DNA from 4 places in the Cupriavidus sp. F041 genome. Region 3 is predicted to be linked to each of the others. Evidence: predicted binding sites of a transcription regulator. Region 3 holds the regulator's gene; each other region holds the start of a gene.

Region 1 (7,521 bases), 2.4 Mb from region 3:
TTCGCCCCTATTTCCAGATCGCCTCGCGCGGGGAGGTCGGGCGCTTCTACGCCATCGGCATCACCAGCGACGAACCCGGCTATTACATCGCCCAGCCCGTGAAGGTGGGCAGCCGGGTGGTGGGCGTGACCGTGGTCAAGCTCAACCTGGAGTGGTTCCAGCGCGCGGGCGCCGGCGGCGCCGAGCCGGTGATGGTGAGCGATGACCACGGCGTGGTTTTCCTTTCTTCGGTGCCGGCCTGGCAGTACCGCACGCTGCGGCCGCTGCCGCCCGAGTTGCAGCAGGAGCTGGACCGCACCCGCCAGTACCACGACCAGGCGGTCAAGCCGCTGCCGCTGGAGGCGCTGCAATCGCCGGTCACGCGCTGGCTCGGCCATACGGTGCTGGGCGAGGGCGCGCGGCTGGTGCGCATCGGCACAGGTGGCAGCGCCGAGCGTTACCTCGAGATCAGCCGCAAGGTGGGCCCGGCCGACTGGACCATGCACGTGATGGCCTCGCTGGACCCGGTGCTGGCGAGCGCGCGCAATGTCACCGTGGGCGCGGCGCTGGCCTATGCCTGCATGTGCCTGCTGCTGTTCAACTGGCGCCAGCGCCGCCAGCGGGCGCGCGACATCGAATACGGCAGGCGCCTGCTCGAAGCCGCTTACGACGAACTCGAGCGGCGCGTGGAGGCGCGCACGGCTGACCTGATGGCCATCAACGAGCAACTGGAAGCCGAAGTGGCCGAACGCACGCGCGCCGAGGGCGAACTGCGCGCGGCACAGGACGAACTGGTGCAGGCCAGCAAGCTGGCGGCGCTGGGCCAGATGGCGGCGGGCATTACCCATGAGCTGAACCAGCCGCTGGCGGCCCTGCGCACCTTTTCCGACAACACCCGCGTGCTGCTGGAGCGCGGCAAGTTTGATGCGGTGACCGACAACCTGGCCGCCATTGCCGATCTCACGGCACGCATGGGCAAGATCACCGGGCAGCTCAAGCTGTTCGCCGGCAAGGCGCGCCAGCGCCGCCACGCGGTGCATGTGCGCGCCGCGCTGGATCACGTGCTGGCGCTGATGGCGCCGCGGCTCGCCCACGTCACGCTAAGGGTGGAGGGCTTGTCGCAGCCGCCCGGGCCTGCGGTGTGGGCCGACGAGCTAAAGCTTGAGCAAGTGCTGCTCAATCTCATCGGCAACGCGCTGGATGCGCTGGCCACCGCTGCGCCGGATGCGCCATGCGTGGAAGTGGCGGTTAGCGAGCACGGCGACACCGTCAGCATCGCGGTGCGCGACAACGGCACCGGCATTCCGGCCGACGTCTTGCCCAGGCTGTTCGAACCCTTCTTTACCACCAAGGAAATCGGCCAGGGCCTGGGCCTTGGACTGGCCATCTCCACCTCCATCGTGCGCGAATTCGGCGGCCAGCTGAGCGCGGCCGACCAGCCGGATGGCGGCGCCGAATTCGTGGTGGTGCTGCGGCGCGCACCTGCGCCCGATGGCGCCGCGCCCCGCGCCGCGCCAAGATCCACCTCCCCCACCCATACTGAGTGAGCATCGCCATGCAAGACGGATTGCGTGTCCTGTTCGTCGAAGACGAACCCCTGGTACGCCAGGCTACCGCGCAGAGCCTGGAGCTGGCTGGCTTCTCCGTGCTGGCGCTGCCTTCGGCCGAAGCCGCCATGCCGCACCTGTCGCCGGAATTTCCCGGCGTGCTGGTGACGGACGTGCGGCTCACCGGCGCCAGTGGCCTGGACCTGTTGCAGCACTGCCGCAACGCGGCGCCGGGCGTACCCGTGATCCTGGTCACCGGCCACGGCGACATCACCATGGCGGTACAAGCCATGCGCGAAGGCGCCTATGACTTTATCGAGAAGCCCTTTGGCGCCGACCGCCTGACCGAGACCGTGCGCCGCGCGCTGGAACGGCGCGCGCTCGAACTGGAAAACCGCGCCCTGCGGCGCGAGTTGGCCGGCCCGGCCGCGGGCACCCGTATCATCGGGCGCTCTCCGGCCATCGAGCAGGTGCGCATGCTGGTGGCCAACGTGGCCGCCACCGACGTGCCGGTGATGATCAACGGCGAGACCGGCACCGGCAAGGAGCTGGTGGCGCGCAGCCTTCATGCCTTGTCGCCCCGGCATCAAGCACCGTTCGTCGCGCTGAATTGCGGCGCGGTGCCGGAAGCCATTTTCGAGAGCGAGATGTTTGGCCACGAGGCGGGCGCTTTCACCGGCGCCGGCAAGCGCCGCGTGGGCAAGCTCGAGCATGCCTCGGGCGGCACCCTGTTCCTCGACGAGATCGAAAGCATGCCGCTGGCGCTGCAGGTCAAGCTGCTGCGCGTGCTGCAGGAGGGCACGCTGGAGCGGCTCGGGTCCAATGCGTCGATCGGGATCGATGTGCGCATCGTGGCGGCGGCAAAGGGGGATATGGAGGCGCTGGTGGCGCAAGGCACGTTCCGCCAGGATCTCTACTACCGGCTCAATGTCGTCACCATCCCGCTGCCCCCGCTGCGCGAGCGGCGCGAGGATATCGTGCCGCTGTTCGAGCACTTCATGCTGGTGGCGGCGGTGCGCTACCAGCGCCCCGCTCCTATCCTCTCCGAGCTGCAGCGCCAGGCGCTGATGCAGCGCGCCTGGCCCGGCAATGTGCGCGAGTTGCGCAACGCCGCCGACCGTCTGGTGCTGGGCGTGCCGGAGGGCGGCACGCGCGCCGATGCGCCCGATGACTCCACGCCGCTCAAGGAGCGAATGGAACACTACGAGCGTGCTGTCATCGCCGATACGCTGGCACGCACCGGCGGCGCGGTCAGCCAGGCCGCGGACCTGCTGCAGGTCGGCAAGGCCACGCTGTACGACAAGATCAAGCGCTACGGGTTGTAGGGCAGCCTGCTGTCAACGGCGGCTCAACGCCACATATCCCGCATGCGCCCGGCCAGGTCGAGCCTGGGCAACGGCGCCCTGGCTGGCGCGTCCGCCACCGGCGGGGGCGGCGGCCAGGCGCGGCTGTGGAACAGCGGCATCACCCGGTTGGGCAGGAAGCGCGTGCGCGAAGCGTAGACGTGGCGATCCCCGTAGCCGGTTTGCTGGTGCACATAGAAGCGCTGCGGCACCACGATGTCGAGGTGGTCGCGGGCGCGGGTCATCGCCACATACAGCAGGCGGCGCTCTTCCTCGATTTCCTCGGTGGTGCCGGTGGCCAGGTCCGAAGGCATGCAGCCGTCGACGGCGTTGAGCACGTAGACCGCCTTCCATTCCTGGCCCTTGGCCGAGTGGATGGTCGACAGGATCAGGTAATCCTCGTCGCGCAGTGGCACGCCGGATTCGTCGCTCGATGCATCCGGCGGGTCGAGCGTGAGTTCGGTCAGGAAGCGCTCGCGCGAGGCGTAGGTGGCGGCGATCCGTTCCAGTTGCTGGAGATCGGCCGCGCGTGCGGGAGCGTCGTCGTGCAGGCGTTCCAGATGCGGCTGGTACCACGCCACCACCTGCTCGAAGGCGGAGGGCCACGGCGCGGCCGGCGCCATCAGGCTGCGCGCCAGCGCCAGCAGATCGGGCCATGCCTCGGCAGCGGCCGGCGGTGCATCAAAGGATTCCAGCGCGAACAGCGGCTCGGTGGCGATTTCCACCGCGTCCAGCGCACGCGCGGCGGTTTTTGGTCCCACGCCGGGCAATAGCTGCAGGCTGCGGAAGCCCGCCATGCGGTCGCGCGGATTTTCCAGCCAGCGCACGACCGCCAGCACATCCTTTACGTGCGTGGCTTCCAGGAATTTCAGGCCGCCGAACTTGACGAAGGGGATGTTGCGCCGGACCAGCTCGATCTCGAGCTGCGCGCTGTGGTCGGCGGCGCGGAACAGCACGGCCTGCGACAGCAGCGCCAGCCCGGCCTCGCGCCGCGCCAGGACCTGCTCGACCACGTAGCGGGCCTGGTCCGCTTCGTCGTTGACCACGACGATCTCCGGCTTCTCGGCCGAGCCGCGCTCGGACCACAGGTCCTTGGTATAGCGTTCGGCCGCCAGGCCGATCACCGCATTGGCGGCGGCCAGGATGGGCTGGGTCGAGCGATAGTTCTGCGACAGCGTGACCACGTCCGCGGCCGGTGTGAACTGTCCGGGGAAATCGAGGATGTTGCGCACCGTGGCGCCACGGAAGGCATAGATCGACTGGGCATCGTCACCCACCACGGTCAGGCCGCGTCCGTCGGGCTTGAGCGCGAGCAGGATGGCGGCCTGCCGCGCATTGGTGTCCTGGTACTCGTCCACCAGCACATGGTCGAAGCGCGCGCCCATGTCCTGCGCCAGCACGGGTTCGGCCAGGGCCTGCGCCCAGTAGAGCAGCAGGTCGTCGTAGTCGAGCACCTGCTGCTTCTGCTTGGCCTCCACATAGCCGGCGAACAGCCCGCGCAGCGCATCCGTCCACATGGCATAGCGCGGGAACCATTGCTTGAGCACGTCTTCCAGCGGGGCCTGCGTGTTGACCACGCGCGAGTAGATCGACAGGCAGGTTTCCTTGCGCGGGAAACGCGAGGCCTGCGCGGACAGGCCGAGGTCATGGCGCACCACATTCATCAGGTCGGCGGCATCGCCGCGATCGCAGATGGTGAAGCTGGGCGACAGGCCGAGCGTCTCGGCGTACTCGCGCAACAGGCGCGCGCCGATGGCGTGGAAGGTGCCCGACCACGTCAGCGCGGCGCGGCCCGCGCCGGAGGTCTGCATGCCGAGCGCCTGATCCACGATGCGCTCGACCCGCCGCCCCATCTCCGACGCCGCGCGGCGCGAGAACGTCAGCAGCAGGATGCGGCGCGGATCGGCGCCGCCCAGCACCAGGTGCGCGACCCGGTGCGCCAGCGTGTTGGTCTTGCCCGAGCCGGCGCCGGCGATGATCAGCAGCGGCGCGGCGGGCTCGTGGGTCACGGCCGCGCGCTGTTCCGGGTTCAGGGTGGACAGGTAGGCGGGCGTGGCGCAGGCATCCTGCCTGTTGGCGGGTGCATCGCAAAGCACGGCGCTGGGATCGGGGTCGAGTAACACGGCGGGGCCTTTGGGGATGCCGGGCGTGCAAGTGCGCTGGCCGGCATGGGCGGGGAAAACTGCCGGTAACTGTATATCCATACAGGCGAACTGTGCAAGGCCGGGGCCGTTGCGTGGAGGCTGCCGCAATAAAAAAGGTGCCATGGAAGGCACCTTTCTGGCGGATTCGGGCGGGCTGCGCGGATCAGGCCGCCTTGGCGAGCGCGCCGTCGAGCAGCTTGTGCAGCGCATCCCACTCCGGTTCGCCGACATAGCGCTTTAGGATGCGGCCGTCCTTATCGATCACAAAGGTGGTCGGGGTCAGTTGCACCTCGCCGAAAGCCTTGGCCGCCGCGCCGTCGGAGTCCATCGCCACCTTGAACGGCAACTTGCGGGTTTGCGCATAGTTCATCACGTACATCGGCGGGTCGTAGCTCATTGCCACCGCCACGAACTCCAGGCCCTTGTCCTTGAACTTGTCATAGGTCTTGACCATGTCCGGCATTTCCTTGACGCAGGTGACGCAACTGGTGGCCCAGAAGTTGACCAGGTAGACCTTGCCCTTGAGATCGGCGGTGCTGACCTTCTCGCCCGACAGCAGCGTGAAGGTGGCGGGCGGTGCCGCATTGGCAGGGGCGATGGCGCGGTAGCCGAACCAGCCCAGCACGGCAACCAGCAGCACGGCGGCGATCGCGGGCCAGAGCTTGCGCCGGGCCGGGCTTGCCGCGGGAGGGGCGGTTGGGGAAGTGGAGGTCGTCATGATGCTCGCCGACAGGTCAGACAAGCCGCTATTCTACTGCCGCTGCCGCGGCGCTGCCGGATGCGTGCATGGAGGCGCCCGCGCTGCGGCGATTAGCCGCAGCGCGGGCGTGGATGGTGGGCCGTCCGCCCCGCAGTTCAGTCCGGCGTGGCGGCCAGCGCCGAGCGGGCCTTATCCAGCGCCTGTTCCAGGTAGGCACCGTAGAAGTCAGGCTGCATGCCGCGCAACGGGGTGGCCAGCGAGCGGCCGCGCGCGTCCAGGAAAAGCACCGTGGGCGCCACCGTCACGTTGCGGCTGCGGGCCCATTCACGCGCCGTGGTCATGCTGCCATCCGCATTGCGCAGCGGCGTGTTGGCGGTCATGTCGAGCTCCCGCGCCACGATCTCGCCCGCCGCGGCCTGCGGGCCGAGATAGTTGCGGCGCACGGTTTCGCAGTAAACGCAGTCGGGCAGCGTGACCAGCACCACCAGCGGTTCGCCGCGGGTGGCCGCTGCCTTGGCCTGGGCGGCCAGGTCGGTTGCCGCGGGCAGGTGGGTGCTGGCGGCCAAGGCGCCATGGCTTGTCGTGACCATGAGGGCACCCATCACCGCCGCCGCGGTGCGCAATGCACGGCGTGCGGGCGTCCGGCGCGGTTGCGGCGTGGACGGGACTGACGGGAGGCCTGGCGACGGGATTTGCATGGGCTGGCAATGTGGATGCGCGCTGGCACGCAGGTTCCCCGATAATAGCGGCTTCCGTCCGCATCCGTGGTGCCGCGCCCGCGCGCCCAGGATGCGGGATCGCACAATCCCGGGCACTGTCCCCGGCAATGTCCGCCGAACCGTTGCCGCACGCTGCCGTACCCACTGCCGAGATGTCCCACCGCCGGTTTTCCCGCTTGTTACCGTCCTCGCTTGCTACCGCCCTCGCCGTGACCGCGCTCGGCGCCACGCTGATCGCCTGCTCGCCGCGCTATGACTGGCGCACCATTCAGTCCAACGAAGGCGCGTACGCCGCGCTCTATCCGGGCAAGCCAAGCGGCGCCGCCCGCGAAGTGGCCATTGCCGGGCGCAAGCTGCCGATGACGATGGACGCGGCCCGGATCGACGAAACCCTGTTCGCCGTTGGCGTGGTGACCTTGCCCGCCGACGATGCCGCGATGCGGCAGGCCGCGCTTGAATCGATGCAGGCGGGGTTGCTTGGCAACCTCGGTCCCCACCCCGCGGAAGCGGTCAAGACGCGCAAGGTGAAGGTGATGTCGGCAGCGACACCCGCCGTGGCGCTTGACGGCGTGGAGGTGCAGGTGGCTGCGGTCTCGCCGCAGGACCAGTCGCCTCGCAGGCTGACGGCGCGGCTGGTGGCTTCCGGTGTGCACGTCTACCAGGCGGTTGTGCTGGAGGCCGGCGATGCCGCGCGCGACCAGCGCCAGGCGGAGCAGGTCGACCAGTTCCTCACCGGTTTTCATCCGTTTTAAGCGCTACCGAGCTTTATTGCGCTTTAGCCGGCCCGCAATGCGCGGGCCGATCAGTCCGTTCAAGGGAGTTCATTCATGCGTTGGGAAGTTTGGCTGGCTTATTTCGCGGCCTGTTGGGTGATTGCCGTTTCGCCGGGTTCGGGGGCGGTGCTATCGATGAGCCATGGCCTGTCGTACGGGCTGCGCAAGACCACCACTACGATCTTCGGCTTGCAGACCGGCCTGGTGATCATCCTGCTGGTGGCGGGCGGCGGCCTGGGCGCGCTGCTGCTGGCGTCCGAGCATGCGTTCGCCGTGGTCAAGACGATCGGTGCGCTCTACCTGATCTACATCGGCG
Region 2 (7,521 bases), on a different contig from region 3:
AATCGCGTAGCGCAAAACTGCAAACAACCGGCGACACAGCGAAAGCGAGCGCTTCAACTGCGCTGCTACCTGTCTCTTAACGAGGCGCCATTTGGCGAGGTCCGTTTCGATGGAGCGAGTGGATCGACGCAACGGAGCTCGATGTGCGCCTTCTCGGATGAGGTACGCAAGGAGCGTGGCTTGGCCCGGGACCTTGACGAGGCGAAGCATCTCGGTGAAGAGCGGCATTGCCATCAGGGTCAGTGCCGCTCGAGAACAGGTGGAGACTGACAATAGTTAGCTGCGCTCACAAATCGTAGCTTCTCAATAAAGCGGGGCAAACGGCGGCACGCGGCTCAGGTGGAGAGAGCGATGCGCTGTCCGAGGATGTGGGGAAGGAGGGGAATGTGATTGGTGTGTGAGATGCGGTCGGCCAGGTATTCCCAGAACGAGATTCCCAGCTTTCGACAGGTCTTCTTCAAGCTCGAGAAGGTGTCACGGCATTGGCGACCGAGTTCGCTGCGCGTGCCGCCACTGATCTTCTGCTTTTTCACGTGGTCGCGAATGTCGCGTTCACTGCCGTTGGTATGCAGTGGGATCTCGGGGCGTTCGAGCACCAAGAGCAGCTCGGACTTGTTCTTGTGAAGGCGTCTGAGCAAACGGTCCAGCGTCGCGTAACGGGTCTTTTGGATGAAGACTGCGTCAAAGCGTTTTTGCAGTTCGGCTTTGCGCTGGATCGTCGGATTCTGCTTGTATTCCTTCAGATCCGCATAGAGCGACCAGATATCGCCGCGCACACGGGCAATATCCTCGCGATGTAGGTCATTGAGCGGCAGCAGCTTGTGCACGAGACGCTCGGCGTGGACCCAGCATAAGCCGTGAATCAACACATTGAACTGTCCCGCATCATCGCTAATGATGGCCAGATCCTGGGCGACGCCACGTCGCCTCAGGCTGCCCAGTAACGCCCCTTCGGTGGCGATGTTCCGGTGGCGGGTAACGTCCATGCCCAGGCTGTCCAGGTGAGACAGCCACGCACTCTGGTCGGCAAAGCTCGCGCACTCATGCTGACGCAGCCCATCAACGAACGCCTGTGGGAGCCCACGCTTTTTCATGGAGGAGAGGGCCTCGTCGTTGACCTGGTAGCCATGTCCCGCCGCGAGCAGTTCGAGGAAATTGATGCGGCTCTTCGTGCTTGTGCTTTTGAACCAGGCGAAATGTTCGTTACCGATGTGGGTGACGTAGCCGTTGCGGCCCTGATGCCGCGTGCCGGTGTCGTCGACCGTCACATACGCCGAGAGCGCCAGCCCCGTCGACAGCAGATCCTCCTTTTCCTCGTGGAATCGCCCCTTGTCCTCCTGCAGCAGCGCATTCATCTGCCCGGACGAGATCTCGATACCCCATTCCCGCAACTGCTCGCACAGCAGCGGCTGCGTCACGTGGCAGTGGTGATATTGGTACAGCACGTAACTGACCAGTGTCGCGCCAAAGTGGCTGCCGGCAACGGCCTTGGGCAGTTGCCCGGTCAGCGTTTGACAGTCCGGGGTCTGCCAGCGTGCGAGCCGGTAGCGCGTATTGTGTGTCCCCATCACGAGGTCCTGGACCACGAAATCCCGGTAGCCCTTGAACCGCGAGCCAGACGGGATCGACTCGTCCGGCTGGATGACTTGCTCGCAATCGATCTTCAGCTGCCCCGTCTTGCTCCTGGCGGGCGAACCGCGTCGTCTGGCTGGTTTGCCCTGCTGCTGCCGATTGGACTCGCTGGTTTTGCCGGCCTCCTCATGCATACGGCTTGGTTTGAACGTAGGGCGCTTCTTCTCTCCCTTGAGCACCGCGACTTCGTCCTTCATGTGCCCCGCGTTCTCCACCAGACGATGGATGAGCTCCACCAGACCTTCACCCCAGGCCAGCACCTTCAGCACCGCCGGCGTGCGTTCGGCCTCGGCAATGAACGGCGCAACAAGTTTCTTCTTCACGGCCGCAGTCAGGCTACGCGCGCTTTTCCGCTCTTCTCAACTCGGCGAGTTCCTGTTCCAGTTGCTCCGTCTCCTGCTGCAAGCCATTGGCCATGTCGACCAATCCCTCAACCCATGCCAACACCTCAAGTTCTTTTGGCGTCAATCCTTCTCGCGCGATGTCCGGCGGCGTGAATTTTTGGCAAGTGGTCATGATCGGGCAGCGTGAATGGCGACGGCGAAAGTTAACATCCCCACCCAGCGTTTACAAGTGGAACGCGTTGCGGCTTGCGGCAAGCTCGCGCCGATATTTCCACGCCGACATTCCAGTCACCGGCCACGCCTCACCACCTGGCCTTGCCCCGGCTTATTGAGAAGTTACGAACTTCTTCTGTAACCCATTGATTTCATTGGGGGCTGATGTTGCCGCTTCGAGGCGTGGCGGTGCCGCGAGGACCGACGCTCCCATTGCTGAGAGGAATCTAGGCGAAAAACGCTTTCCAGGTGTGCTTGGGAGGCTGATCGACAAAGCCTTACGGGACAAGGGCTAACGGGTGCCGGCGCAGCTAACTTTGTAAGCCGTTAGGCAGATTCTGGCCCGTCGGCGCAGCTAACAATGTCATTTTGGGTCCGGCGCAGCTAACTATGTCTCAGCGCAGCTAACTATTGTCAGTCTCCACAGGATTTCATCCCGGCTTTGCCTCCTTGCGTGCTTCCGTGATACTGTATAAATATACAGTAATCGGAAATTTCCACCCGGTCCCCAAGCCGAGGCGCAAGCATCACATGACCACCCATCTCTCCCCAGCCTCGCCCGACGTGTCGGGCGTTGCGCCGTTGGCGCAGGCGCCCGCCGCCGACCGGCAGGGTGCCCTGGACGCACTGGAACGACGCTATCCCGGCCTGTGGCGGGCGGGGCAGCTCGGCCATCTGGGGCGGGCGGGCAGCGTGCCGGCCTTGTCCACCGGCCATGCGGCGCTCTCTGCCGAGCTGCCCGGCGGCGGCTGGCCGGTGGGGGCGCTGACGGAGCTGCTGCTGGCCGACGCCGGCGTGGGCGAATTGCGCCTGCTGCGCCCGGCGTTGCTGGCGCTGGCGGCGGCACAGCGCCGGGTGGCGCTGGTGGGGCCGCCGTACCTGCCCAATGCGATGTGCCTGGCCGAATGGGGTTTGCCGGCAAGCCAGCTGTTCTGGGTGCGCCCGCCCGCCGGCGCGGGCCGGGCCGCGGCCCAGGCGGATGTGCTGTGGGCCGCGGAGCAGGTGCTGCGCAGCCAGGCCTTTGGCGGGGTGATGGTGTGGCTGCCCACGGCGCGTCCCGAGGCGCTGCGGCGCCTGCAGGTGCTGGCGCAGGCGGGCGACGCGGTGGTCTGGGCGTGCCGCCCGGCCAGTGTGCTGCGCGAGTCATCGCCGGCGGTGCTGCGGCTGCTGCTGTCGCCGGCGCCGGATAATGCCTTGTCGATCGCTTTTCACAAGCGGCGCGGCCCGGTGCGCGATGCGCCGCTGGTGCTGCCGCTGGGCGAGATGATGGCGGTGCCGGCCAGGACCGCTTCGCCGTCCGCGCCGCCGCCGGTTCCCTTCAATTTCCCGGTTCCCCAAGCCGTTGCGGGAGAGCAAGCCCATGTCGTACTGGATCGCGGTGCATCTGCCGCGCCTGTCGCTGGACGCGTTGCAGCCGAACTGGCCTGAGCCCGCCTCGCTCCCGGCTTCCTCCGGCCTGCTGCACCACCGGGTGCCGGTGGCGGTGATGGAGCGCGAGCGGGTGGTGCTGGCCAACGGGCCGGCGGTGGCACTGGGGGTGCAGGCCGGGATGCGGCGTGGCGGCGTGCAGGCCTTGTCGGCGCAGGTGGTGCAACTGGAGCGCGAGCCGGCCGCCGAGGCGCAGCTGATGACGGCGCTGGCGCTGGCGCTGCTGCACTTCACACCGCATGTGACGCGCCATCCCGATCCCGATGCGGCTACCGTGATGATCGATGCCGGCGCCAGCCTGCGGCTGTTCGGCGGCCATCTGGCGCTGTGCCGCGCGGTGTATGCGCGGGTGCGCCGGCTGGGTGTGTTTCCGCAGCTTGGCTGCGGGCCCACGGCCTTCGGGGCGGCGTGGCTGGCGGCGCAGCCGCTGCGGCGGGACCGCCGTGGCGCGATGGTGCGGCCGGCGCGGCGCGCGGTGCGGGCTGCTCGCATGGCGCGGCTGCTGGACCGGCTGCCGGTGGCCATGCTGCAAGGCGTGGCCGACGACGGCTGGCTCGACGGCATCGGCTGCCGGACCGTGGGCGAGGTGCGGGGCCTGCCGCGTGCCGGCCTGCGGCGCCGGCTGGGGCCGGATCTGCTGGCGCGGCTGGACCAGGCCTATGGCGAGGTGCCGGTGCGCTTTACCTGGTTCAGCGCGCCGGCAGCCTTCGCGCAGCGCATGGAGCTGCCGGGCCGCACCGAGTCCGTGCAGGGCGCGATGGCGGGCGCGCAGCGCCTGCTGCTGGCGCTGGCCGGCTGGCTGGCGGTACAGCACGCGGGCGTGACGCGGCTGGTGCTGCGGCTCGAACACGAGCGCTACCGGCTCGGCACCGAGACCCCGTCTACGCCGGTGACGGTCAGCCTGGCGCAGCCCAGCCGCGATCCGGTCCATCTGTCCAGGCTGCTGCAGGAGCGGCTGGACAAGGTGCAGTTCAGCGTGCCGGCGGTGGGCCTGATGCTGGTGGTGGAGTCCATGGAGACCTGCCTGCCGCAGAGCGATTCGCTGTTTCCGGAACCGGGCGGCACGCCGGCCGAACTGGGCCGCCTGCTCGATACGCTGATGGCGCGGCTCGGCCGCGAAAACGTGTTGCAACCCCAGCCGCTGCCCGACCACCGGCCCGAGCGCGCCAATCGCTGGTGCCCCGTCGACGAAATGCCGGCGCGCGCGCCGCAGCCGGCCCCGGCAGGCGCCATGCCGGAGCGCCCGGTGTGGCTGCTGGACAAGCCGATGCCGCTCACCGTGCAGCGTCACCGGCCCTGTCATGGCGGCCCGCTGACCTTGCTCTCGCGGCCGGAGCGCATCGAGAGCGGCTGGTGGGATGGCGCGCTGGCCACGCGCGATTATTTCGTCGCCGAACGTGCGGATGGCCTGCGTTGCTGGGTCTATCGCCAGCGTCCCGGGCGCGAGGAGAGCGGTGAATACCGCTGGTTCCTGCACGGCCTGTTCGCCTGAGATTCGCCTGAGCCTTTGCCTCCCTGTCATGTCCAGCAAGCCCGCCATGCCCTCGTTTTCCGCTTTGCCGCCGGCGCTTTCCGCGTTGCTGCCGGTATTGCCGGATTATGTGGAGCTGCACTGCATTTCCAATTTCACGTTCCTGGACGGGGCGTCGCATCCGGTCGAACTGATCGAGCGCGCCTTTGCGCTGGGCTATCGCGGGCTGGCGCTGACCGATGAATGTTCGGTGGCCGGCACGGCGCGCGCGCATCATGCGCTGAAGGACCTGCGTGAGCGCATCGGCGACGCCGCGGCGCGCAGCGCGGCGCGATTGGCCGCGGGGCTGGATGAGGATGGCGACGATGACGATCTCATCGAGGACGACGGCGAAGAGGGCGACCAGCATGACGGCGAGCATGGCGTGGATGGTGAATCCCTCGCCGTGCCGGATGCCACGCCCGCCGCCTGCGACGCCTTGGCCCCTGGCGAAGCCACCCAGGCCCGCCTGCGCCGCCATGAACGACTGGACGCGCTGGCCCGCGCCGCGCAGGATTTCCGCCTGCTGGTCGGCAGCCGCTTCACGCTGACCGACTCCACCGGCCAGCCGGTGTTGCGGCTGGTGCTGCTGGCGCAGGACCGGGAAGGCTTTGGCAACCTGAGCGAACTGATCACCCTGGGGCGCACGCGCTCGGAGAAGGGCAGCTACCGGCTCCACCCCGACGACCTGGCCGCGCCGCCGCAGCCGGAGCAGGCTCACCTGCGCGGCATGCCCAACTGCCTGGCGCTGCTGCTGCCGTCTTATTGCCCCGAGCCCGCGGCGCTGCTGCAGCAAGCGCAATGGATGCGGCAGACCTTTGGCGCGCGCGGCTGGATCGCGCTCGAACAGTTGCAGGGCCATGCCGATGCCTTGCACCGGCTGCGTCTTGCGGACGCATCGGCGCAATCCGGCGTGCCGCTGGCGGCGGCCGGCGCGGTGACCATGCATGTGCGTTCGCGCAAGCCGCTGGCCGATGTGCTGAGCGCGATTCGCGTGGGCCAGCCGCTGTCCGGGTGCGGCATGACGCTGGCGCCCAATGCCGAGCAGCACCTGCGCATGCGGCAGCGTTTGTCCCGGCTGTACCCGCGCGAGGCACTGGCGCAGACGGTGCGGATCGCCTCGCTGTGCGATTTCTCGCTCGATACGCTGCGCTACGAGTATCCGGAAGAGCTGGTGCCCCCCGGTGAGACCCCCTTCAGCTACCTGCGCCGCGAGACCATGAAGGGTGTGCTGCGGCGCTTCCCCGGCGGACTCAAGCCCGAGTGGCGCAAGCAGTTGAAGGAGGAGTTCGAACTGATCCGGGAGAAGCAATACGAACCCTTCTTCCTCACCGTGCACGACATCGTGCGCTTTGCCCGCGGGCGCGGCATCCTGTGCCAGGGGCGCGGCTCGGCGGCCAATTCGCTGGTCTGCTATTGCCTGTTCATCACCGAGGTCGATCCCGGCGACGCCAACATGCTGTTCGGCCGCTTCCTGTCGCGCGAACGCGATGAGCCGCCCGATATCGATGTCGATTTCGAGCACCAGCGGCGCGAGGAAGTCATCCAGTACATCTACGGGAAATACGGCCGCCACCGCGCCGCGCTGGCGGCCTCGCTGATCACCTACCGCTCGCGCAGCGCGCTGCGCGACGTGGGCCGCGCGCTGGGCATCGACGCCAGCGTGATCGAGCAGGTGGTCAAGGGCCAGGCCTGGTGGGACGGCGGCAAGACCTTTCTCGACCGCATTGCCCAGTACGGGCTGGACCCGGAATCGCCGGCGGTGCGGCAATGGGCCAGCCTGACCGCGCAACTGCGCGGCTTTCCGCGGCATCTGTCGCAGCACGTGGGCGGTTTCGTGATCGCGCGGCACAAGCTGTCGCGGCTGGTGCCGATCGAGAACGCGGCCATGGAAGACCGCAGCGTGATCCAGTGGGACAAGGACGATCTGGAATCGCTCGGCCTGCTGAAAGTGGACGTGCTGGCGCTGGGCATGCTGTCGGCCATCCGCCGCGCGCTGGCGATGATCCCGAGCCGCTCGGGCGCGCCGTACCGCATGGAGGACATCCCCGGCAAGGACGCGCAGACCTACGACATGATCTGCGCCGCCGATACCATCGGCGTGTTCCAGGTGGAGTCGCGCGCGCAGCAGTCGATGCTGCCGCGGCTGCTGCCACGCACCTTCTACGACCTGGTGGTGGAGGTGGCCATCGTGCGGCCCGGGCCGATCCAGGGTGGCATGGTGCATCCCTACCTGAAACGGCGCGAGCAGGTGCGGCGCACCGGCAAGCCGCCGGCGTATCACAACGACGTCATCGAGAAGGTGCTGGGCCGGACCCTGGGCGTGCCGATCTTCCAGGAGCAGGTGATGCAGCTGGCCATCGACGCCGCTGGTTTCACTCCCGGCCAGGCCGA
Region 3 (7,521 bases):
CCTGCAGCGTCTCGTAGACAGTGATGACGTCGGCGGGCTTGGTGGCGGCGATCAACCGGGAGATGCTCTGGAAGATCATCCGGTGATCGAAGCGGTAGAAGTCCGCTTCGGACAGGAAATCGGCGATTCGGTCCCAGGCGGCATTGTCCAGCAGCAAGCCACCCAGCACCGATTGCTCGGCCTCGATGGAGTGCGGTGGAACCTTGAGATTATCTAGTTGGGGGTCTGCGACGGGCGCGTTCATGGGAAGGGATTATAACGGTCGCCGCCAGACAGCCGGGGGAGAATTCGCAGTCGGTTGTTACCGTGTCGGGTCAAGTGACGGCGGGGCAACCAGCCCGGTGGCAATGATGCAAACGAGGGCAGCGGCCAAACAAAAAGGCAGGAGCAAAACGCTCCTGCCTTTTTGTTTGGTCAAGCTCGATACCGGCAACCGATCCCTGCCAGCCAAACAGGCAAGCGGGACCGGTGGCAAGATCAATGCTTAGACGTGTTCGCCCAGGACGGAAACCGTCACGTCGACCAGCACGTCGGTGTGCAGCGAAACGCTGACCGGATGGTCGCCGACGATCTTCAGCGGGCCATTCGGCAGGCGCACTTGCGCCTTCTCAACCTTGAAGCCTTGACCAGCCAGTGCTTCGGCGATGTCGGCGTTGGTAACGGAACCGAACAGGCGGCCGTCCACACCCGACTTCTGGGTGATTTGCACGGTCAGGCCATTCAGCTTTTCGCCTTCGGCTTGCGCCGCGGCCAGCTTCTCGGCAGCTGCCTTTTCCAGTTCAGCGCGCTTGACTTCGAACTCGCTGATAGCGGTCTGGGTAGCACGGCGGGCCTTCTTGTTCGGGATCAGGAAGTTACGGGCGTAGCCGTCCTTCACGCGAACGATGTCACCCAGGTTGCCCAGATTGATGACTTTCTCAAGCAGAATAATTTGCATCGTGTTTTCTCCTTAACGGACCTAGGGCCGATCAGTTCTTGTGCAGGTCGGTGTAAGGCATCAGCGCGAGGAAACGCGCGCGCTTGATAGCCGTATCGAGCTGACGCTGATAGTGCGCCTTGGTGCCGGTCAGGCGGGCCGGGGTAATCTTGCCGTTGTCGCCGATGAAATCCTTCAGGGTGTCCAGATCCTTGTAGTCGATCTGTTCCACGCCAGCCACGGTGAAGCGGCAGAAGCGCTTGCGCTTGAACAGCGGGTTTTGCTGCTGGAAGCGCTTCTTGTTCTTGTTGTCACGTTTGACGAATGCCATGATTCAATCCTTTTCGAATGCTTTACATCCAGTGATGTGAAAGACGAGAGCCTTGCTGTTGCGGTGCTTGCGGGCCAGGAATCCTTCGCAGTCGAGCACCGCGCCGAGCGGAGTCCGCTCAAGCCGCTGGCCGATCTGACCGATTCCCATGGCGGCGATGGCGAATTCCACCTGCCTGGGCGTTTGCGCCTCGACCGTCTCGCCCGCGTACTGCAAGATGCAGTTGACAACGGGGACCCCGGCCGGGGTGTAACGCAAGGCATCGCGTTCCGCGAGCGTTGCGCAGAGCCTTAACTGGTTCAACGCACTCTCCCGCACCGATGCCCGCACTTGCCGCCGCGGCGTTCAACGCCCACGGCAACCACAACAGTCCGCACTTAGGCGGCCTGGACTTCGCTGGTCTGTTGCGCGGCCTTGCGGGCTTCTTCGCGCTGCACTTCCTTCATCATCGGGGACGGTGCGGTTTCGGCCTTCTTGGTCTGAACGATGAGGTGGCGCAGCACCGCGTCGTTGAACTTGAACGCGTGTTCGAGTTCAGCCAGGGTTTCCTTGCCGCATTCGATGTTCAGGCAAACGTAGTGAGCCTTGGCCAGCTTCTGAATCATGTAGGCCATCTGACGGCGGCCCCAGTCTTCCACGCGGTGGATCTGGCCTTCCTGCGACGTGACCAGCGTCTTGTAACGCTCGATCATGGCCGGAACTTGTTCGCTCTGGTCCGGATGGACGATAAATACGATTTCGTAATGACGCATTGACGCTCCTTTTGGATAAGCCGCCCGGGCGCCATGTCCGGTGCAGCAAGGTTGGATAGCCTTAAAGTATAGCGTGCTTTTGCCTTCTGCAGCAAGCCGCCTTAGTTTTCAGCGAACAGCGCCTGCAACGCAGCGGGATCCGCAGCCAGTCCGGGCGTTGCCGCCAGGGCCAGCATCAGGAGCACGCGCGCCTTATATGGATTGAGATCGCCCGCGGAGACGAAGGCACCCGAAGCCGGCCGTGGAGGTGCCGGTATTGCCACATGCCCTGCCCCGGTGCGCGAACTACGCACCACGGCCACGCCCGCCCCGGCCGCTTCCACCAGCGCATCGACCAGCGACTGGTGAACCGACCCGTTGCCTGCGGCCGCCACGACCAGCCCCGCCACACCTGCCTGCGTGAGCGCATCCACCACCAACCGGCCGGGCTCCGCGTAACTGGCAAGGATCTCCACCTGCGGCCACTTGGATGGCACGGCCCAGGCCCGGTCCGGCAACAGTCGGGGCGCACGGACAAATCGCACGAGGTCGTCCTGCACAAAACCGATCGGGCCGGCCAGCGGCGACACAAAGGCGTTGACCGCTGACGTATGTCCCTTCACCACATCTCGCCCGGCATGGATTTCCTGATTAATCACCAGTAGCACGCCCTTGCCCGCCGCCCCTGCGCTCGCGGCTACCCGTACCGCGTCCAGCAGATTCAAGGGACCGTCAGCCGACAGAGAGGTGGAAGGTCGCATCGCCGCCGTCAGCACCACCGGCACCGTGCCCACACATGCCAGATGCAGCAGCGTTGCCGTCTCCTCCAGCGTATCGGTGCCATGGGTAATCACAATGCCCGCCACATCGGCCTGCGCGGACCAGAACGCAACGCGTTCAACCAACCGGGCCCAGAGGGCGAACGACATGTCCTTGCTATCCACCTGCGCCACCTGCTCCGCCTCGACGCGGGCCACGGCGCCGAGCGCCGGCACCGCATCAAGCAGCGCCGTCACAGGCACCGTGGCCGCCTGGTACTTCGCGCTGCTGGCAGCATTGGACGAAGAACCGGCAATGGTGCCACCGGTAGCAAGCACGACGACGCGAGGCAGGAGAGACATGGCGAGATAGCGATCGAAAGCCGGAAAGGTTAAGCAGCGAGCGAAGAATGAGGCTGCAAGTGCCGCGAATTGTAACGCCCAGGCTCGCGCCACACGGCACGGTGAGCCGCGCCCAACGCACCTGTCGATGCGCAGACTCCCAAAATTCCGCTTGCACTTCACTCGATACTGTATAAAATCACAGCATACTGTTTAAACATACAGTGCTTTCCAACACGGCGACCATGGCGACCCTGACACCGCGACAGCAGCAGATTTTCGACCTGATCCGCAGCAGCCTCCAGCACACGGGCTTTCCGCCCACACGCGCCGAGATCGCCGCCAAGTTCGGCTTCTCATCGCCCAATGCTGCCGAGGAACACTTGAGGGCCCTGGCCCGCAAGGGCGTAATCGAACTCACCCCAGGCGCCTCGCGCGGCATCCGGCTCAAGGTTTCGCGCAGCGACTCAGAGCTACCAGACCAATTCTCGCTGCCAATGGCCGGCGTGATGCAGCTGACACTGCCCCTGGTCGGGCGCGTCGCGGCCGGTAGCCCGATCCTTGCCGCAGAACACATCGACCGCCAATACCAGGTCGACGCTTCGGTATTTGACGTGCAACCTGATTACCTGCTCCGGGTACGTGGCCTGAGCATGCGGGACGCCGGCATCCTCGATGGCGATCTGCTTGCGGTCAAGCGTGCCAGCGAGGCCCCGAACGGCAAGATCGTCGTTGCGCGACTGGGAGACGACGTCACCGTCAAACGCCTCAACCGCCGCGGCGACTCGATCGAACTCATTGCGGAAAATCCCGATTTCCCCAGCATTATCGTGCGCCCCGGCCGCGAAGAATTCTCTCTGGAAGGTATCGCCGTCGGCTTGATCCGACCCAGCGGCTTCTGACGAGTGCGGCTGAGGCGGGCAAGCCCGTATCACGCCGACGCCCGATTGTGCCAACGCCGCCCGCTAGTCGGGCACCGCTAACTGTTGTTGCAAGTCACCAGGTGTAGCCATGCTGCAAGCCAACCGCCTCTCCGCCCGCCGCCCCGTCAAGCCCGTACCATTCCGCCAGTCCAAAGGCGTGCGTATCTACCAGGGTGCGCAACGACGCACCATGGTGGGCAGCATGGCAGCCATCTGCCGCATGCTTGAGTTGGAGGAGTCGGCCAAGCTTTCATAGTTGGGCTACGGCAGCACTCACTTGCGCACGTCGCAGTAACCGACCTAACCGGCTGACATCGCATAAGCCAGCACAGAGAAAAATTTGTGCACAGTACTAGCCATCCGCCTTTTGGTATTGTATGATCTTGTTCTTCGTTGCTCAGCAGCCAGCTGAACAACCTCTACGGTGGCTGTAGCTCAGTTGGTAGAGTCCAGGATTGTGATTCCTGTCGTCGTGGGTTCGAGTCCCATCAGCCACCCCAAGAATTTGTCTTGCAAAACAGCGCCTTAACCAAGGCGCTGTTTTCATTTGTGCATCCCAAAGCCAGGGTCCATTCCCCCCATCTTCCCACGGTGGGAATACTTGCTAACCGCCGGTGTCGGCACCACCACCTCGATCTAGCCTGCTTCAGCACACCCCTCCCCCGTTTCTTCCACGCAGCGACCTCCCCCAATCCCTTAGCTAGTCCGCAAGAGGAATTCCAAATTCGCCGCGCTCCAGATCTCGCTCAAATGCGACTGTCCACGAAATGCCGGTAGCGGCGGGATAGACTTGGACGTCTCCGCCAACTCGGGCGACAGTGATTTTTCGGGGGATATGACTCGACCCGCTGCCTTGCGAAATGCCCTCTTCCTCGCCCACCTCGAAGTCTTCTCGAACAAATCCATGCCGCGCGCAGGCGGATTCAAAGTCGCCGCGTTCATCCACGGGCAGTTCGTGGAACAGTTTTTGAACCATGGCTATCTCCCAGAGCCCGGCAAAATCCTAGCATGACGGCAAACCAGCGCGCATAGGGCGACTGCATCCACACCGGGCAGGAGCCATCGCCAATTGGCTCCGATACTCTCCAAAAAGCCTGAGCGTGGCGGGCACGGATGGCCTGCAGCCCCCGTTACACAAGTGGGTTCATGCGCGCGGAGAGACGATCGAAAGCCGCAGGCTTTGACTACGCGACGCCGGAACGCAACTGCATGGCCATGACACTCCAGGTGACCGCGTCCCGGCCCTGCGTATCCTTACGCTGACCGAGGTAGTAATCCACCAGGCCAAACTCTCGGCCGAGTTCCAGGGTTTCCTCGGCGGAAACATCGAACATCCGCCGGCCAATGGGAACTTGGCCATGCCGGAGTGACATGATGAATCGCCCGCCCGCGGCGAGCAGCTTCGCTACTGTTTTCATCGCGACGGGCCGCTCGTCCGCGTCCAGATGCATCCATACGGCGGCAAGCAGAATCAGATCGAACTGCTCTTGCCTGGATCGCATACCCACTAGGGATGGCACGTCATCCAGCCATTCGATGGGTAAATTCGAATGGATGCGCTGCCCTTCCTGACGCAATTCGCGAGTTGGCTCCACTGCCACGACGCGATGTCCAAGCCGCGCGAGCGCAGCCGCGTCACGGCCCGACCCAGCGCCGATATCCAGTATGTTGCTGTGCCTACGCGGAAATATGTGCAGTACATCTCGATGCACGTCCTCGAAGAGGAGGTTTTCGTACTGCACTGCCAATGCAACCGCATTGCTGCCATAGCCGGCAGTACTTTCCATTGGCTTGTTCATCTGTAAGCGCGATTTTCTCCGCACGTAGCGTTGACGCCCCGAAAGGCGCAGGATTGTGCCCACGATTTTTTTCGTGGGCACAATTCATGGACGATAGCGATTTTGACTTCCTGCCGCTGCGAGTGACCAATGTCGGCGCCAACGGGAAACGCAGCTACGACAGGCAGGGCAAGCGAAGATTGATCGAGGCTTGCCTTGAACCCGGCGTATCGGTTGCCAGCATGGCGATCCGAGCCCGGGTGAACACGAACCAATTGTGGCGCTGGGTCAAGCAGTACAAAGCAGAAAGACAAGGTGGTATTGACATGGATAGCGCCGTCGAAGGCGCGCCATCGGCCTTCGTTCCGGTAGTAGAGGTTCGCGGCGTACCTCCTCAAGCCCAGCGGTCACGGCCGGCATCGCCGGAATCGACATCTGTTCCCGTGCCGCAATCTTCATCTTCGCCACAATTGGCACGCCTGTCGGCACGGCTGCCAAACGGCGTAACCATCGAGCTCGAATGCACACCGAAAGATGGGACGCTCGTGAAGGCGATGATCGCGGCGCTGGGGGACACCTGATGTTCCGCCTCGACGCTGACCTGCGGGTCTATCTGCACCGCGAGCCTATCGACTTCCGGGCCGGCCTGAACAGTCTGGTGACGTTGGTCGAGCAGTCGATGCAACTCGATCCGTTCGCCCGGGCCGTCTTCGCGTTCCATAACCGCGGCCGCAATCGGGTCAAGCTTCTGCTCTATGACCGCTCCGGATTCTGGCTCCTGATGAAGCGTTTGGAAGCAGACCACTTCGCCTGGCCACGCCGCCAGCAGGCGGTGATGGAACTCACCACCGAGCAACTGCACTGGCTGCTTGAAGGTATCGACATCGAAGCCGTTCGCCGACACCCTTCGCGGCGCTACCGGCACGCGAGCTGAGTCAGCGTGAGGGAGGCCAGGGTGCGGGCTCTGGCCATAGGCTTCGCGAGGCGGCTGCTCGCCAGGGGATTGGCCGATACCATTGATATGGATTCGACGTAAACCTGTTGGCGATGCGATTGCACTATCGTGAATGGCATGCCTGCACATGACCTCATCCCTGATCTGCCGCCTGACGTCCAGGCCTATATCCGAGAACTCGAGAAGAAGAATCTGGATCTCGAGTCGCTAGCCCAGCAACTCTCGCAGCGTATCGAGCAGCTCGAAGAGCAGTTCCGCCTCGCGCAGCTCAAACGCTACGCGCCGAGCAGCGAGAAGCTCAAGGATCGGGTGTTTGACGAAGCCGAGCAGATCGCCGCGACAGAACCTGCTGGCGACGATCCCGATGACGCGTTCACGCTGCCCGATACGGGACTTCCGGAAGTCGATGAGTCTGCACACCGCAAGCGGGGACGCAAGCCGCTGCCGGCGTCGTTGCCGCGCCAGCGCATCGAGTACGACCTGCCCGAGGAACAGAAAATCTGTCCATGCTGCCAGAGCCCGCTGCATCGCATGGGCGAGGAGACGAGCGAGCAGTTGCACATCGAGGTAAAGGCCTCGGTGTTGCAGCACGTACGGTTCAAATACGCGTGCCGCCATTGCGAGCGCAACGCGGAGCGCACGCCGATCGTGGTCGCGCCGATGCCAGTACAACCGCTGCCAGGTAGCAACGCGAGTCCGGCGATGATCGCGACGGTGACGACCGGCAAGTACGTGGATGGCACGCCGCTATACCGGATGGAAGACGCGCTGGCCCGTGCGGGCATTC
Region 4 (7,521 bases), 1.7 Mb from region 3:
GATGGCCCCCGAGCAGTATCTCGGGCACCCGCACACCTTCGTATTCTTCCGGCCGCGTATAGTGCGGACAGTCCAGCAGCCCATTGACGAAGCTGTCCTGAACCGCCGACTGGGCATCGCCCAGCACGCCCGGCAAATGCCTGACGACCGCGTCGATTACGGCCATGGCCGGCAACTCGCCACCCGACAGCACGAAATCGCCGAGGCTGATTTCCTCATCCACGCGCCGCTCGATCAATCGCTGGTCGATGGCTTCGTATCGGCCACAAAGCAGCACAAGGCCGGGACGCTGCGCCAGCGACATCACCTTCTGATGCGTCAGGGGCGCGCCTTGCGGCGACATCAGCACCACATGCGGCTTCACCGTCTCGCCCGGCACATCCGTGGCGGCTTGCGCCGCCAGTTGCGCCGAACATGCCGCGCCGATCGCATCTTCCAGTGGCTTGGCCAGCATTACCATGCCAGGACCGCCGCCGTACGGGCGATCGTCGATCGTACGGTAGTTGTCGCTGGTGAAATCGCGCGGATTCCAGGTGCGCAGCGTATAACGCTGCTGCTTGGCCGCCCGGCTGGTGATACCCCAGTCGGTCAGCGCACGGAACATCTCGGGAAATAGCGTGATCACATCGAACTGCATCCGCCCCTCCCTATACTTGCCCACCCGGCCGCCGCCAGCCGAGCGTCCGCTGCCGGACCGCTCAGTAGTCCAGGCCCCAGTCGACCACCACGCGTCTGGCCGAAATATCGACCGAGCGCAGGAATGCGTCGACAAAGGGGATCAGGCGCTCGCCTGCCTTGCCGTCAGGCAAGGTATGCGCTACCTGCAGGATCTGGTGCGCGCCGTTGTCGATCAGGCCGGACACTTCGCCCAGCGACTCGCCCTGCTCATTGAACACGGCGCAGCCGATCAGATCGACCCAGTAAAATTCGTTTTCATCCGGCGCGGGGAAATCCTCGCGACGAATCCAGACACGGCGACCCTTGAGCGCTTCCGAGTGGTTGCGGTCGGACACGCCGTTCGCCTGGGCCACCACGGTACCGCTATGCTCACGGGATTGCACGACCTTCACGCATAATGCCTCCGATGCCACGGCATCGGCCGCGCCCACCAGGCCTGTCGGCGGGGCTTTCAGCAGCCACCAGCGGCGCGCATGCAACAGCGCGCTCGCATCGTCGGCATGCGGCTGGACCTTGATCCAGCCCCGAATGCCGTAAGCCGCACTGATGTAACCAACCTCGATCAGGTCGTCCGGCAGCTTATCGGTATATGCCAGCGCAGCCGGAAACCCAGCTACGCCCCGCGGCTTGAGACTCGCCTTTTCCTGCACACCGGCCTGGGGCCGGGCCGAGGGCTCGAGCGGCATATTGAGCGGCCGCCGCGCCGGGACGCCTTGCTTGCGTTCTGTCACGTGTCGTTTGCCACGCGTCGCGAAACGCGCGTCACAACAATCAGGCTACGGCCTTGGCGGCGTTCTGCTTGACCAGACGGGCAACCGTCGGCGACAGCTGTGCGCCCACGCCTTGCCAGTAGGTCAGGCGGTCTTGCACCAGACGCAGGCCTTCTTCGCTTGCCGAAGCCAGGGGGTTGTAGAAGCCGATACGCTCGATGAAGCGGCCATCGCGACGATTGCGCGAGTCTGCCGCGACGATATTGAAGAAGGGGCGCTTCTTGCTGCCACCGCGAGCCAGACGGATTACGACCATGGTTTGATTCCTCAGAAAACTTGATGTTCGAACACGAAACGCAAGAGTATAGACCAAATCCCGAGCCCAAACAAACACTTAGAGCGATTGACTCGACACCTGGCTACAGGCATCGTGGCGAAAACCCCGACAGGAGATCTTGCCGTGCGTTCCTACCTTCACATTCGCGCCCTGCTTGCAGCCGCTTTCGCCGTGACTGCCTGGTTCAGTCCCAATGCAAGTGCGGGCACGGCCCTGCCGCTGGAGCAGATCCAGCTGCCGCCGGGGTTCCGCATCGACGTGCTGAGCCAGGATGTGCCGGAAGCACGGGGCATGACCATGTCGCCGGCCGGCACCCTCTTTATCGGTAGCCTTGGCCAGGGCAAGATCTATGCAATCAGCAACGCGCTGGCGCCTAACCCGAGGGCAAGGACAATCGCCACCGGCCTGACCATGCCGGTAGGCGTGGCCTTCCGCGACGGCGCCCTTTATGCGTCCTCGGTCTCGCGCATCGTCCGGCTCGATGACATCGAAGCCCGGCTCGACACCCCGCCAAAACCGGTCGTGGTGAGCGATCGCTTCCCTTCCGAAACGCACCACGGCTGGAAGTTCATCGCCTTTGGTCCGGATGGCTATCTGTATATCCCGGTTGGCGCACCCTGCAATATCTGCAAGCCTGACGAAAACCGCTACGCCAATATCATGAAGATGAAGCCCGACGGCTCCGACCTGCAGGTAGTAGCCAGGGGCGTGCGCAATTCGGTGGGCTTTGACTGGCACCCGGTCACGCGCCAGCTGTGGTTCACGGACAATGGGCGCGATCAGCTGGGAGACGATGTGCCAGACGACGAACTCAACCGCCTGACCCGTTCCGGCCAGCATTTTGGCTATCCATACTGCCACGCCGGCAGCATCGCCGACCCGGAGTTCGGCAAGCAGCGCAACTGCTCGGAGTTCGAGCAGCCAGCCGCAAAACTGGGCGCGCATGTCGCCTCGCTCGGGATGCGCTTCTACACCGGGTCACAGTTTCCCGCGGAATACCGGAACAATATTTTCATCGCCGAGCACGGCAGCTGGAACCGTAGCACGAAGGTCGGCTACCGCATTGTCCGGGTAGTGCTGAACGAGAGTGGCCAGGCAGTGCGCCAGGAAGTCTTCGCGCAAGGCTGGCTGCAAGACGGCAAAGCCTGGGGCAGGCCGGCCGATGTCCTGGTGGCCCCGGATGGCTCGTTGCTGATCAGCGACGACACGGCGGGCGCCATTTACCGTATCCGCTACGCGCCGTGAGGCGTTGGAACGCCACTCCCCGCGCAGCCCGCAGGCAAGCTGCGAAACGTAGCGGATGGGGGCGAAACAATCCGTTACACCAGTAACGGCTTTTGCATATGCGTCCCGAAGGCCCGTGCGTACCATGAACCCATATCTCGAACAACTCACCGCGCGACAGGATACTGGGATTCCGCATGCTCCCCCGCACCTTCCTGCGCGACTCGGTGGCTGGCATCCTGTTGGCCGTTTCAGTGCTCGGCCTCAACGCTGTCAGCCATGCGCAGGTCGCGTTTTGGCAACACAGCCGGCCCGAAGGCCGGACTGCGGGCAATGGTAACGCTCGCGGCCAGGGCGGCTGGGAGATGGCTAGCGTACGCGCCGAACGGCAAGACCATGTGCGTGCCCAGATCGAAAGAATGGAAGCCCGTGCCCGCGCTGATGACCGCCTTAACGGTCGCCCCTTGCCACCCCAGGAGCGCGATGATGAGCGCGGCCGCCCACCCGATCGCAACGCGCAAGGCGACAACGCGCGCGGCGAGCAGCGCGGTCCCGGCGCCGGCCCCGGCTGGCAGGCGCGGGGACGCGACGGCGGCCGTTAGGTCCGCCTGAAACCGGCATTTCCCTCCCCCGCTTGTTTGCCCTCCAAACGGCGGGATCCACCTCTCTTGCCCGCCCCGCCTTCCTCCCGGATGTGCCGCGCACGGAACTCCCGTGCGCCTTCGCCGTCCGACCCGCATCGCTCCCGGCCTTCCCGCGCCGGCGCTTGAGGCCAGCGTACAATGAGCGCCGACGCCAGCTTGACTGGCATTGCCCTGATCTTGCGCTGGCCGCCCCCCCTGGCCCGCCATCAACCTAGTTGCCGCCTCATGCCTGCCGCTACCCAAGTTCCAGCCGCCACCGCACTCGTCAAGCCGCTTCCGGGCAAGTCCAAGCTGCTCACGGTCGCGCTTGCCTTCCTGTTCGGCAGCTTGGGCTTGCATCGCTTCTACCTGGGTGGTTTGCGCGACAAGTTTGCGTGGGCTCACCTGCTGGCGGCCCTGGCCGGGGTCATCGGCGTCATTTCGATACAGACTGGCGCCGGCACGCCGGCCCTGAACTGGACCTTTGCCATCGCCGGTGGCACATCGGTGATCAGCGCCTTCCTGGCGGCCATCGTGTACGGCCTGCGCCCGGACGATAAATGGGATGCCCGCTTCAATCCCCAGGGCAAGCCGACTCGGTCTGGCTGGCCGGTCGTGATCCTGGTCATCCTGTCGCTGCTGATCGGTACCGGCCTGCTGATGGCGGGCCTGGCCATCAGTTTCCAGACCTTCTTCGAATCCCAGGTCGAAGCCGCTCGCGCCCTTTCGCAGTAATTAGCAGCTCCAAGGCCCAGCGGCCCAGGCGCCATGCACTTCGACTTGCTGGATATCGCGGTGTTCGTGCGCGCGGCGGCGCTGGGCAGCCTGTCGGCGGCGGCGCGCGATCTCGGGCTGTCCACGTCATCGGCCAGCAGCCGCCTGGCGCTACTCGAACAGAAGCTCGGCACGCGGCTGCTGCACCGGACCACGCGGCGCATTTCGCTGACCGGAGACGGCCAGCGCTTTCTTGAGCATGCCGGGCAATTGCTCGACACGGCCGACCAGGCCGCGCAGTCGGTAGGCCGGGGGGCGGAAGCACCACACGGAATACTGCGCGTCACGGTGCCCGCATCCTTCGGCCGCCAGCACGTCTCTCCGGCCATCCCAGCCTTCCTTGCCGCCTACCCCGGCCTGACGCTGGACCTGCGGCTGACGGATCAGGTGATCGGCCTGGTGGAGGCCGGGGTGGACGTGGCGCTGCGCATGGGCGCCCTGCCCGACTCATCGCTGGTGGCCCGCCCGCTTGCCCCGAGCCATCGCGCCATTTGCGCCTCGCCCGCCTACCTTGCCGCCCATGGCACGCCACGGCACCCGGAGGACCTGCGCGACCACAATTGCATCGTGCTTGGCGACCAGGCCACCTGGCAGTTCGACACGGCGCTGGGCAAGACGGTGATCGCCGTCAGCGGCAATCTCCGCACGGACAACGGCGAGGTCATCCGGGATGCGATCCTGGCTGGCATGGGGCTCGCGCTCAAATCCACCTGGGATGTCGGCCCCTACCTGCGTAGTGGCGCGCTAGTCAACGTGCTGCCCGATTATCCGGTACTGCCGTCGGTATCGATCTGGGCGGTCTACCCGAGCCGCCGGCAGGTGCCGGCAAAAACCCGGGCCTTTACCGATTTCTTTGCGGCGCGCTTCGGCTCCCCGCCCTACTGGGATAGCCCCGCGGCAGCACCGCCTGCCTGACTGGCCTGGCTCCCGCACGGCAAAAACACACCTTGGCTGTTTTTGCGAAGTGCTGCAGCAGGAGTACCCATTGCCGAGCCGCCGTCCCGCACAGACCCCGTCGTGCGCGATTCGCCAAATCTTCTTCTCCCAGGGACTTCCACCCTTTACTCCTTGCCGGTCAGCCGTTGGGAACTGTATATTTATACAGTATCAACCGTAGCCGCAGGACTGCCAACGTGACGACCCGACCTCCCTCCTCCAGCCCGCTCAAAGGCCGGGCAGCGCGCTCGAACAACGTCAGCCGTTTCGATGCATGGACCCGCGAACGGGTCGACGATGAGTCACGAGCCCTCGATGAGCCAGAGATACCCCAGATCCAGACCATTGTTTTCACGGAGAAGGCGAAACGCATCGTCTCGCGCAACCAGTCGCCGGACCTGCCCTTTGATGCTTCCATCAATCCCTACCGAGGATGCGAGCACGGTTGCATCTACTGTTATGCCAGACCCAGCCATGCCTATCTGGGACTTTCGCCGGGCCTCGACTTCGAAACCCGCCTGTACGCGAAGGAGAACGCGGCCGAGCTGCTCCAGGCCGAACTAGGCAGCCGCAGTTACACGCCATCGGTCATCGCGCTGGGCGCCAATACCGACCCTTACCAGCCCATCGAGCGCAAACTCCGCATCACACGGGGCATACTGGAAGTGCTGGAACGGTTCAACCATCCGGTGGCCATCACGACCAAGTCGGGGGTTGTCACGCGCGACATCGACATCCTCCAGCGCATGGCGGCCAGGAACCTGGTCCGGGTCCATATGTCGGTCACATCGCTCAACAATGAGATAGCCCGCACGCTGGAACCGAGGGCGAGCGCGCCGGCGCGTCGCATCGCAGCCATCGCGTCGCTGAGTGAGGCCGGGATTCCCGTGGGAGTGATGGTGGCGCCCGTCATTCCAAGCCTGACCGACCCGGAAATGGAGTCCATCCTGGAAGCGGGCGCCAACGCTGGCGCGACGACAGCCGCCTATATCCTGCTGCGGCTGCCGCGCGAGGTAGCGGATCTGTTTTCCGAGTGGCTGGCCACCTACCATCCGCTGCGCGCCCGGCATGTCCAGAGCCTGATCGCGCAAATGCGGGGCGGCCAGGCCTACGACTCCAGCTTCGGCACGCGCATGACAGGTACCGGCATTTTTGCCGAACTGCTGCGCAAACGTTTCAAGCTGGCCTGCCAGCGCCATGGGCTAAACGCCGAACGCCACCCCCTGACCACCGAACATTTCTCAACGGCCGGCGCAACGCCACAGATGTCTTTGTTCTAGACAGATGCCGGCAGGGTCTCAGGCGTGCGACGCCTTATCGTCGACCGAGATCGCCAGCGTCTCCTTGATCTCCTCCATCACCACGTAGCTCTTGGACTGCGCGGCACCGGGCAACTGCAGCAGGATGTCGCCCAGTAGCCGGCGATACTCGCCGATCTCGCGGATGCGGGCCTTGATCAGATAGTCGAAATCGCCCGATACAAGGTGACACTCCAGCACCTCGGGAATACGCAACACCTCGCGGCGGAACTGCTCGAACATATTGCCCGACTTGTTGCCAAGTGAAATCTCCACGAACACCAGCAGGCCACTGCCAAGCAGCACGGGATTCAGGCGGGCGTAGTAGCCCATGATGACGCCGTCGCGCTCCATGCGCTTGACCCGCTCGATGCACGGCGTGATGGTCAGGCCAACCGCTTCCGCCAGCTCTTTCATCGACATGCGGCCGTCCGCCTGGAGCAAGGCCAGGATCTTGCGGTCCAGCCGGTCCAGGCTGCGCACGGGCTGGCGACTTGTTCTCATTAGTTCTTCCTGTTTCCTTGAAAATTACGACAACTATGACTGCACATATTTCAATAGTATAGAGATAAATACTCTATCCACATTATTTCTTGGTTGTGAGCCCCCAACTATGCGCGTTCTCGTTCTTGGCAGTGGCGTAATTGGCGTGACCAGCGCCTGGTACCTGGCCCGTGCCGGCCATGATGTCACCGTGATCGACCGCGAGGCGGCGCCTGCGCTTGGCACCAGTTTTGCCAACGCAGGCCAGATCTCGCCGGGTTACGCGTCGCCGTGGGCAGCGCCTGGCGTACCGCTCAAAGCCATCAAATGGATGTTCCAGGAGCACGCGCCGCTCACCATTCGCCCGGACGGCTCCCTGTTCCAGCTGCAGTGGATATGGCAGATGCTGATGAACTGTACCGCCGACCGCTATGCCGTCAACAAGGAACGCATGGTGC

Evidence for each region. Region 3 encodes LexA, which represses DNA repair genes until DNA is damaged. Its sites were predicted from a motif close to ACTGTATNNNNATACAGT; they were not measured.
Region 1: a site for LexA is predicted at 5,061-5,078, ahead of ACZY0R_RS17135 (ATP-dependent helicase). Genes of this name have one in related genera too.
Region 2: a site for LexA is predicted at 2,657-2,674, ahead of imuA (translesion DNA synthesis-associated protein ImuA). Genes of this name have one in related genera too.
Region 4: a site for LexA is predicted at 5,435-5,452, ahead of ACZY0R_RS20395 (PA0069 family radical SAM protein). Genes of this name have one in related genera too.

The regions. Positions count from the first base shown of each region.
Region 1 covers NZ_JBVASY010000002.1:34,138-41,658, forward strand. Annotated here, with positions in the region: gene ACZY0R_RS17125 (sensor histidine kinase) at 1-1,526, shown strand, start outside; gene ACZY0R_RS17130 (sigma-54-dependent transcriptional regulator) at 1,535-2,851, shown strand; gene ACZY0R_RS17135 (ATP-dependent helicase) at 2,875-4,992, opposite strand; gene ACZY0R_RS17140 (TlpA disulfide reductase family protein) at 5,177-5,731, opposite strand; gene ACZY0R_RS17145 (thioredoxin fold domain-containing protein) at 5,869-6,303, opposite strand; gene ACZY0R_RS17150 (hypothetical protein) at 6,540-7,184, shown strand; gene ACZY0R_RS17155 (LysE family transporter) at 7,260-7,521, shown strand, end outside.
Region 2 covers NZ_JBVASY010000001.1:737,452-744,972, reverse strand. Annotated here, with positions in the region: gene ACZY0R_RS03400 (IS66 family transposase) at 336-1,955, opposite strand; gene ACZY0R_RS03395 (hypothetical protein) at 1,969-2,148, opposite strand; gene imuA (translesion DNA synthesis-associated protein ImuA) at 2,721-3,617, shown strand; gene ACZY0R_RS03385 (Y-family DNA polymerase) at 3,550-5,109, shown strand; gene ACZY0R_RS03380 (error-prone DNA polymerase) at 5,156-7,521, shown strand, end outside.
Region 3 covers NZ_JBVASY010000002.1:2,396,392-2,403,912, forward strand. Annotated here, with positions in the region: gene ACZY0R_RS28365 (replicative DNA helicase) at 1-244, opposite strand, end outside; gene rplI (50S ribosomal protein L9) at 485-937, opposite strand; gene rpsR (30S ribosomal protein S18) at 969-1,247, opposite strand; gene priB (primosomal replication protein N) at 1,251-1,550, opposite strand; gene rpsF (30S ribosomal protein S6) at 1,625-1,999, opposite strand; gene ACZY0R_RS28390 (asparaginase) at 2,101-3,099, opposite strand; gene lexA (transcriptional repressor LexA) at 3,324-3,980, shown strand; gene ACZY0R_RS28400 (hypothetical protein) at 4,090-4,257, shown strand; tRNA gene ACZY0R_RS28405 (tRNA-His) at 4,426-4,501, shown strand; gene ACZY0R_RS28410 (hypothetical protein) at 4,702-4,977, opposite strand; gene ACZY0R_RS28415 (class I SAM-dependent methyltransferase) at 5,186-5,800, opposite strand; gene tnpA (IS66-like element accessory protein TnpA) at 5,887-6,360, shown strand; gene tnpB (IS66 family insertion sequence element accessory protein TnpB) at 6,360-6,713, shown strand; gene tnpC (IS66 family transposase) at 6,852-7,521, shown strand, end outside.
Region 4 covers NZ_JBVASY010000002.1:720,202-727,722, reverse strand. Annotated here, with positions in the region: gene trmD (tRNA (guanosine(37)-N1)-methyltransferase TrmD) at 1-637, opposite strand, end outside; gene rimM (ribosome maturation factor RimM) at 699-1,364, opposite strand; gene rpsP (30S ribosomal protein S16) at 1,450-1,704, opposite strand; gene ACZY0R_RS20415 (PQQ-dependent sugar dehydrogenase) at 1,897-2,970, shown strand; gene ACZY0R_RS20410 (hypothetical protein) at 3,147-3,551, shown strand; gene ACZY0R_RS20405 (NINE protein) at 3,819-4,307, shown strand; gene ACZY0R_RS20400 (LysR family transcriptional regulator) at 4,341-5,261, shown strand; gene ACZY0R_RS20395 (PA0069 family radical SAM protein) at 5,480-6,562, shown strand; gene ACZY0R_RS20390 (Lrp/AsnC ligand binding domain-containing protein) at 6,581-7,084, opposite strand; gene ACZY0R_RS20385 (D-amino acid dehydrogenase) at 7,194-7,521, shown strand, end outside.